4 regions of the Bradyrhizobium sp. ORS 111 genome follow, and region 1 is predicted to be linked to each of the others. Evidence: riboswitches for the same ligand, from Rfam matches in the RefSeq annotation. Region 1 holds a riboswitch; each other region holds the start of a gene.

Region 1 (2,196 bases):
GCGTGCCGAAATAGCGCGACGGGCTACGGTCGCCGTAGTCCTCGGAAAGCGTGAAGGCGAGATTGTCGGACGCCTGCACCCGCACTGCCGCGGAGACCGCCACATTCGATGTCTTGTCGCGATCGACCCAGCCATCCGACATGTTACCGGTGGCATTCACGCGATACGATACATTGGGATTGATCGGCCCGGCGCTGTCGAGCGCGAGCCGTCGCGTCATGTTGCTATCAAGCGAGACCTCGGCGTCGTTGTAAGGCGTTGCGAGCGGCTTTTTCGGGATCACGTTGATGACGCCGCCGATCGCGCCTTCGCCGTACAAGACCGAGGCCGGGCCGCGCAGCACCTCGATGCGCTGCGTCGACCAGGTGTCGTATGGGAAGGTCAGGGTTCCAGAGCCGACATAGAAGCGCGTGCCGTCATACAGCGTCATCACCGAGTTGCTGCCGGCGAAGCCACGGGTACTGAACGACAGGCCGCCATTGCCGGGAGCCGGCGTTGCGATGAAGCCGGCCCCGTCCTGGGTGACGGCGTCGATCACATTGTGCTGACCGCGTTCGGCGATGGTCTCCGACGAGATGACCTCGACGCTGGCCGGCGTTTGCAGCGGTGTCAGGTTGAGGCGGCTGCCAGTTGCTTCCGGCTTGGTAGCATTGAGCGTCGGTGACGCCGATGCGGACGACACAGCGGACTGCGACGTGTCATGGGCTGCCGGATTTGTCGTGAGCCTCGATCGCGACCGAACAGCGGCCGTGTTGTTGCGCGAGGGACGCTTCGGCTTCGCGGCCTCGGGAGGCGAGATCTGGATCGGATCCAGCCTGGTTGACGGAGCGGTCTGCGCCCAGCTTTCGGCCGGCAGCAGCGATGACAACGAGCAAACGAGGCCAAGGCGCCATCCGAGCGCAATGGGGGAAGATGAAGACATAAAGGGACTCGCGGTTAACGTGGCACGTCACCGCGAACGCGGGCACCGCATGCCCAAACGGCAATGCGCCGACCCCACCAGGACGCCCCGCCCGATGTGCTCGCGTGTGACCACGACTGACGGCAGGTCTCCTGGCTCACGGGTTATCGCCTGTCGACGCCTTCCCGGGCAGCTCGGCCCAGTGGCATAGTGACGAAAGGCTCGCCGTTTACAGTTGCGGGGACAGCTACGGCCTTGGGCCGACGCCCGCACCGCATTCCCTTTTGATCTCCCGAAGGAGAACCGTCGCCATCAAGATAGGTTTATTCGGAAACGACTGTCAACGATTCGGCCGCGCGCACTGCAAACCAGACAAACCAGAGTACTCCCGTAGTGGCGTGGGGCTTCGCGACGAACAGTCAAAGTGCGGCACGCGAACCATCAGCGTCGCACGGTGAACTCGTCCGAACTTCGTCGCGATTCCCATTTGGCCTGCTCGAGCTCCGGCCGGTCACACTCGGCCTCGGGGTAGCCGATGCAGAGATAGCCGATAAACTTCCAACTCTCGGGTACGTCGAGAATACCGTGAACGCGGATCGGATCGAGGATCGACACCCAGCCGAGCCCAATGCCCTCCGCACGTGCGGCAAGCCACATCGAGCAGATCGCGGCGACGACGGAATATTCGGTGGTTTCGGGCATCGTCGCGCGCCCCAGGCCCGCACCGATGCTGCTCGTTTTGTCCGCGAAAACGGCCAGATGGCCCGGCGCCTCCTCGAGCCCCGAAAGCTTGAGGGTGGCATACTTCGCCGCGCGCTCACCGGAATAGGACTGCAGGGCATCGGCATTGCAGAGCTTGAAATCCTCGATCACCGCGCTGCGCCTCGCCCTGTCCTCGACGATGACGAACCGCCACGGCTGGCTGAGGCCAACCGACGGAGACAGGCAGGCGGTCTCGATCAGCCGCTCCAGCGCGCCGTCCGGCAGCGGATCTCTTCGAAAGCGCCGCACGTCACGGCGCCACACGAACAATTCGTGCAGTTGCCGGCGAAACGTATCGTCGAATGAGACCATCAGGCTCGTCATCCGATCTTTATTTAAGCTTCAGCGGCAGGCCTGCCACCACGAACTCCACCTCTTCTGCGACGCCGGCAATGGTCTGGTTCATGAGGCCGGCGCCGTCACGGAAAGTGCGCGCTAGCGCATTGTCGGGCACGATGCCGAGACCCACCTCGTTGGTCACCATGATCACCGGGCTGTGCTGCCGAGGCAGCGCCTCGGCAAGACGTGCAACG
Region 2 (2,196 bases), 1.2 Mb from region 1:
TGGAGATCGCAAGCCCCGACAGGATCAGGATCAACAGCCCCGCATTGCGCCCGGCGATCGCAAGCAGGGCGAACACGGAGCCGAACGCCGCGATGATCGCCGCGACCGGCAGCGCGAACGAGCGTACATCGGCCAGCCCGAGCGCGATCACCAGCACCGCACCGAACGCGGCGGCCTGCGGCGCGCCGAACAACGACGGCGAGGCCAGCGGATTGCGCAACAGCCCCTGCAGCGCCGCACCCGACAATCCCAAAATGCCGCCGATCGCAAACGCCAGGATGGTTCGCGGCAGGCGAATCTCGCGCACGATCACCTGCGCCACGTCGGTGCCGCCGCCGAACAGCGCCGCGATCACCCTGAGCGGTGACAGCCGCACCGGCCCGATGCCGAGCGAGATCAGCACGAGCAAGACCACGAGCGCCGTGAGCGCTATGGTCGCACCCAGGCGGCGCCGCGCTGCGACCTCGGCCGCCAAGGCGAAATCCTGCACACTCATCGGATCATGCTCTTACAGCGATCGCCGTGGCAGACAAGCGACACTCGGTGAAAACCATACCCGTCCGGCCGCTGCCCTGGTTCCGCCGGGATTGACTTTGGTCGCCGACCGAACCCTAGTGACCATGACGGTTCTTTCATGAGATGAAAAGGGAATGCGGTACGGGGAAACTGCCCCAACGCCGCGGCTGCCCCCGCAACTGTAGGCGGTGAATCCTTCGTCACAGGCCACTGGGACTCTCGGTCCTGGGAAGGCGACGAAGGGTAACGACCCGCGAGCCAGGAGACCTGCCGTCAGCCGTGGTCACACGCGACGATGTCGGTCGGGGAGTACAGACATTGGCTTCACCCGAAGTGCCGTCGCGCAAGGGGTGAGACTGGGTTCGCGGTGACGTGCCACTGACGTTACCGAAGTCTCGCCCATGTTGTCCCTTGCTTCAATCCGACTGCGCCGCGCGCTGCTGCTCGCGTCCGCAATATCGGCGCCATCGCTCTGTGCTTCGGCCGCGCAGGCTCAGCAGTCGCCTGCTGCGGAGGTGCTTCCGCCCATCGAGGTCACCAAGCCCGGTGACCAGAACGTCACCCGCGCCAAGCCGGGCAGTGTCGACGAGTCCCACGCACCGCGCCGCCCGGCCCCGGGCAACACGCAGAGCAACAGCACCGGGTCCGGGACCGGATCGAATGCCCCATCGGTCGGAACCGCGACCGGCGGGACCGCCGGCGGCGGGCATCAGTTCGCGGGCATCGTCGGCGCATCGTCGACGGTGATCACGGCCGATGACATCGCGCATTCGCCGGTGCAGACGCTGCCCGAAATCCTCGCGCAGGTGCCGGGCGTGCAGTTGGAATCTCTCTATGGCGGCGTGAACGGCGCCAAGACCTCGGTCGACCTGCGCGGCTTCGGCGCATTCGCCTCCAACAATACGCTGTTCCTGCTCAACGGCCGCCGCCTCAACGACATCGACAAGGCCGGCTTCGACCTCACCACCATCCCGATCGATTCGATCGAGCGCATCGAGATCACGCGCGGCAACAGCGGCGCCGTGCTCTATGGCGACAACGCAGTCGGCGGCGTCGTCAATATCGTCACCAAGACCGGCGTCGGCGGACCGCCGGTTTCCGTGAAGTCTGAAACCGGCTTCGGCTCGTTCAACCAACGCATGGCCGCGGTCTCCGCCGCGGTGAATTCGGGGCCGTGGTCGACGTCGTTCTACGGCAACGGCATCAAGTCCGACGGCTATCGCGTCAACAATGCGCTCGACCAGCGCAACGGTGTCGGCAACATCAGCTACACCACGCCGGACCTCACCGCGTTCCTGACCGTCACCGGGAGCGACCAGAAGCTCGGCCTTCCCGGTGGCCGGATCGTGGACCCGTCGATCGGTGTCAATGAGCTGCTGACCGATCGCAGGGGCGCGGCTACCCCATACGATTATGCCACTCAACAGACCGCGAGCGTCACCACCGGCTTCACCAAGACCCTGATGAACGGCGTTGACCTGATCATCGACGGCGGCTGGCGGCAGCGGGACACGCAGAGCGGCTTCTTCGGCACGGTGCCGACCCCAAGCTTTGCCTCGACCTACAATGACGCTGCGCTGCAAACGTGGTCGATCACGCCACGCCTCAACATCAAGAGCGCGATGCTCGGGCTGCCGTCCACGATCCTGACCGGGATCGACTACTATGATTCGACATTCC
Region 3 (2,196 bases), 1.3 Mb from region 1:
TGTCGAGATCGAGGCTGGGCATCGTCAACTTAATCGACGCGGAGCCGAAGAAGGGGATTCTCAGAGGTTCGAGATTCGGCGATAGCGCTTGTCGTGGAGATCTCGCGCCAAGTCGCAAAGGCTCGCTCGCGCGAAGCACGACGGAAGTCGGCAGCGACGGCTCCGGGATAGGGGATGTTGAAAAGCTTCGCGACCTGATCGTGAACTGACAGAAACCGTTGAGCTTGGCGGGACGATTTGAAACGCTTCATGATCCGCTCGCGTCGCCACGTCGGCCTGATGAGAATTCTCGGCCCGATTGTTGGGAGCTTTGTGCTGACGATGTTCGACGTGAAAGCCCAGCTTCCCCCTCGCAGCGCCGTACGAACGGAGCTTGTCCGTGATCATCACGCGCGGCGGCGTGCCGGCGGATTTCAAGAGCTTCTTCATGAACTGCTGCGCGGCGCGCGAGTCTCTTCAGCGCTGGAAAGGCGTCGAGACGAAGCCATTCTGGTCGACAGCGCGCCAGAGCCAATGTTGTTCGCCCGCGAGCGAGATAACGATTTCGTCCAGATGCCATTTGCCGCCGCGAGCGGGAGCGCGCTGGCGAATCCGATCGGAGAACGCTTTGCCGAATTTCCTTCCCCACTGGCCCACGGTTTCATAGGTCACGCCAATGCCACACGCCGCCAGCATTTCCTCGACCATGCGCAAGCTAATACGACCAAACGGCATAGCCTGATCGCTTCCGATGGGAAGCAATGGCGGCGATAAAGAGGGGTCCCGGACGGTTGGCATGCCGGTTGTTTACCGCCTCGGCCGCTCCAATTCGTTAACTTGACGGTGCCCTTTTGCCTTCTGAATCTTGATCTCCCTCAGCACAAGGCTTGACGAACCTCGGCGAGTCGCGCCTATATGTAGACCTGTCACGGTCTTTCATTCCTATATCTCGTAGGATGGAAGCTAAGAGGGAACCCGGTGCGCCGGCAATGGCTATTCCGAGGCTGCCCCCGCAACTGTAAGCGACGAGCGGTTGTCATCATGGTCACTGGCGACAGCGCCGGGAAGGCCGACAGCCGCAGCGACCCGCGAGCCAGGAGACCTGCCGCGACAGAACGAACGTCCTCGGGCGGGGTGCCCCGGTAGGTCGCTTGCAGCCGGGGACATTTGCCCGGTCTCCTTGCAAGTCGTCCGCGGCCCCCAGCGCCAAACATCGCGGGGTTGCCGATGTCGCCGTCTTACGATTTCGATCAGCAGGGTCATCTCCTTGCACTGTCCAGTGTGCGGCCGCCGCGAGCGCAGGCAAAGCCTGCCGCGCTTCAGCTGTCTGTTCCGCCTCCATCGCTGGCTCCGCTGCCTCGGCCCCTTGCGGCGTCTCCAAAGCCGTCTGACCTCGCCCTTGATCGGTCGCGCGACAATCTCCTGACATCGTTCGGCAAGCTGACCCTGACCGACCGTTATCTGCTCCCCGGCGAAGGCATCCAAGACATGTTTGCGCGGGTATCGTGCGCGTTTGCGGACGATGTTGCCCATGCTCAGCGTCTTTATGATGCAATGTCCCGGCTGTGGTTCATGCCGGCGACGCCAGTGCTCTCGAATGGCGGCAGCACGCGTGGCCTGCCTATTTCGTGCTTCCTTAATTCGGTGTCGGACTCGCTCGAAGGCATCGTCGGCACCTGGAACGAGAATGTCTGGCTTGCCTCCAACGGTGGCGGCATCGGCACCTACTGGGGCAATGTTCGCTCGATCGGCGAGAAGGTGAAGGGCGGCGTCACCTCAGGCATCATCCCCTTCATCCACGTCATGGACGGCCTGACGCTGGCGATCAGCCAGGGCTCGTTGCGGCGCGGCTCGGCGGCGGTCTATCTCGATATCCACCATCCCGAGATCGAGGAGTTCCTCGAGATCCGCAAGGCGTCCGGCGACTTCAACCGCAAGAGCCTTAACCTCCATCACGGCATCAACGTCACCGACGAGTTCATGCGTGCCGTAGGCGCCGGCACCGCGTTCGCTCTGCGGAGCCCGAAGACTAACGAGGTCATCCGCGAGATCGACGCCCGCCAGCTGTGGCAACGCATCCTTGAGAACCGGCTGCAGACCGGCGAGCCTTATCTCTTGTTCATCGACACCGTGAACCGCGCGCTCCCCAAGCACCAGCGCGAGCTCGGCCTCAAGGTCTCGACCTCCAACCTATGCAGCGAGATTACGCTGCCGACC
Region 4 (2,196 bases), 2.5 Mb from region 1:
CGCACGTCTCGGCGCACACGGCCGACGGGATAGATACGTTACCGGGAGCTGCTTACCGGCCCAGCCGCTCGAACCACTTTGCCCGGGATGGGCAAGCTGATTTGACCCACAGCTTCCAAGGGTGACGGTCCCGCAAGGCGGATCTTGCTAAGTTGTCGAGAGATTCACATGTCGAAGATGCTAGTAAAGGCTACCGACTGGTAGCTCGGTCGAAGCCGATCTGTCGCGTGCCATCGGCTGCAGGCAAAATGCGACCCCGATGTACTCGCGCGTGCAGAGACCAGGGCCGAGTTCGAAGCGAGCACTGCCCGGCACACTCATCGCGCAAAGGGGGCTTTAGATCGCGATCGTCGCGATGGAGCCACACCTACAGACTTGTTGAGCGGAGCCGCAGAAGGATGCCGTGCCAAGAGGTTGACGGAACGCTGCTTGTTCGGATAACTGATTTTCGTCGAGGTTCTCCGGAGCGCACTGATCCGGAGCTAAGAGGGAAGCCGGTCGAATGCCGGCGCTGCCCCCGCAACTGTAAGCGGCGAGCCGCTGTCCAATAAAGTCACTGAAACCGCTTGGTTTCGGGAAGGCCGGACAGCAGCGATGACCCGCAAGCCAGGAGACCTGCCCCGACAACATATTCGTCCGCGGGCGGGGTGTCCCGGTGGTGCGCCAAGCAATTGCCGCTTCGGCGGCTTTTCCTGCACGCAATCGCCATGACCTCTGCCCCAAACCAGGGGTTAGAGCTATGTCCGTCCTTTCACTTCCCGTTGCTACACTTGGTACGCCACGCATCGGTCCGCGCCGTGAACTCAAATTCGCGCTCGAAAGCTACTGGACCGGGAAGTCCACCGAAGCGCAGCTGCTTGAAGCGGCAGCTGGACTGCGCACTGCTAACTGGGCGCGGCAGAAATCGCTCGGCGCGACCGTCATTCCGTCGAATGATTTCTCGCTTTACGATCATGTGCTCGACACCAGTGTGATGGTGGGCGCCATTCCGGATGTTTACGCTTGCACCACAGGTCCTGTACCGCTCTACACCTACTTCGCTATGGCGCGCGGTGCGCCGAACGGTGAACTCGATGCGAGTTGCCCTCACTCCAATCCTGCACAGGGCGCGCCTGCGCAGGAGATGACGAAGTGGTTCGACACCAATTACCACTATATGGTCCCTGAATTTCACAAGGGGCAGATCTTCAGGCTTTCTTCTCGAAAGCCGATTGAGGAATATGAGGAGGCAAAGGGGCTTGGTTACCAGACGCGTCCCGTGCTGATTGGCCCAGTGACCTTCCTGAAGCTTGGCAAGAGCGCAGATCCTTCATTCAATCCATTGTCGCTGTTGGATCGACTGCTGCCGGTCTATGTCGACGTTCTTCGTGAGCTGGTCGCGCGCGGCGCAGAATGGGTTCAGCTCGATGAGCCCTGTCTGGTCTTGGACCTCGACGAAATATCCCGCAAAGCCTTGCTTCGTACCTATACCTATTTTGCTAGGGAGATACCTGCTCTTAAAATCATGCTGGCGACCTACTTTGGGACCATCGGCGGTAATCTCGATACGGCCTTGGCTTTGCCGGTTTCCGGGCTCCACGTCGACTTGGTAAGGGGGGCAGACCCGCTGAACGCGATCGTCGCTGGGATTCGCAACGATCTCGTTCTCTCACTGGGGGTCGTCGATGGGCGCAACGTTTGGCGCTCCAACCTTTCAGCGCTGGTCGATCAGCTGGCGCCCACCGTGGCAAAACTCGGCACTGATCGCGTCCAGATCGCCCCCTCATGTTCGCTGCTCCATGTTCCAATCGACCTGGGGCTCGAAACCGATCTCGATTCCGATGTAAAGAGCTGGCTGGCTTTCTCGGTTCAGAAAATTAAGGAACTAGCGACCCTAGGAAGGGCGCTTGCTGGCGATCGTGCCGGCGTGGCCGATGTGCTCGCGGCATCAAAAAACGCGGCACTTGCACGCGAGCAATCGCCCAAGATCCACAATGCGGACGTCGCTGCGCGCATGGCTGCGATCGACCAAACCAAGCGCTACCGTTGCAGTCCTTTCGCAAAGCGCGCCGAGGCCCAGCGCGCGCGGTTTGCCTTGCCGACATTTCCCACGACGACCATTGGATCGTTTCCGCAAACCGCGGAAGTTCGCAATGCCCGCGCTTGCCATGCCAAAGGAGGGTTGAGCAACGCGCAGTACGAGCAGTTTCTCAGAGA

What was found. Region 1 has a riboswitch for cobalamin ahead of P6U30_RS34600 (TonB-dependent receptor). Riboswitches for the same ligand answer to the same signal wherever they lie in the genome.
Region 2: linked by a shared signal. The riboswitch ahead of P6U30_RS03145 (TonB-dependent receptor) and the one ahead of P6U30_RS34600 (TonB-dependent receptor) in region 1 are both predicted to bind cobalamin.
Region 3: linked by a shared signal. The riboswitch ahead of P6U30_RS28355 (ribonucleoside-diphosphate reductase subunit alpha) and the one ahead of P6U30_RS34600 (TonB-dependent receptor) in region 1 are both predicted to bind cobalamin.
Region 4: linked by a shared signal. The riboswitch ahead of metE (5-methyltetrahydropteroyltriglutamate--homocysteine S-methyltransferase) and the one ahead of P6U30_RS34600 (TonB-dependent receptor) in region 1 are both predicted to bind cobalamin.

The regions. Positions count from the first base shown of each region.
Region 1 covers NZ_CP120701.1:7,486,615-7,488,810, forward strand. The annotation lists gene P6U30_RS34600 (TonB-dependent receptor) at 1-922, opposite strand, end outside; cobalamin riboswitch at 1,026-1,224, opposite strand; gene bluB (5,6-dimethylbenzimidazole synthase) at 1,343-1,975, opposite strand; gene cobU (bifunctional adenosylcobinamide kinase/adenosylcobinamide-phosphate guanylyltransferase) at 1,995-2,196, opposite strand, start outside.
Region 2 covers NZ_CP120701.1:691,363-693,558, reverse strand. The annotation lists gene P6U30_RS03150 (FecCD family ABC transporter permease) at 1-496, opposite strand, end outside; cobalamin riboswitch at 608-806, shown strand; gene P6U30_RS03145 (TonB-dependent receptor) at 918-2,196, shown strand, end outside.
Region 3 covers NZ_CP120701.1:6,161,384-6,163,579, reverse strand. The annotation lists partial or broken gene P6U30_RS28360 (IS6 family transposase) at 38-777, opposite strand; cobalamin riboswitch at 892-1,104, shown strand; gene P6U30_RS28355 (ribonucleoside-diphosphate reductase subunit alpha) at 1,207-2,196, shown strand, end outside.
Region 4 covers NZ_CP120701.1:1,977,102-1,979,297, forward strand. The annotation lists cobalamin riboswitch at 438-638, shown strand; gene metE (5-methyltetrahydropteroyltriglutamate--homocysteine S-methyltransferase) at 740-2,196, shown strand, end outside.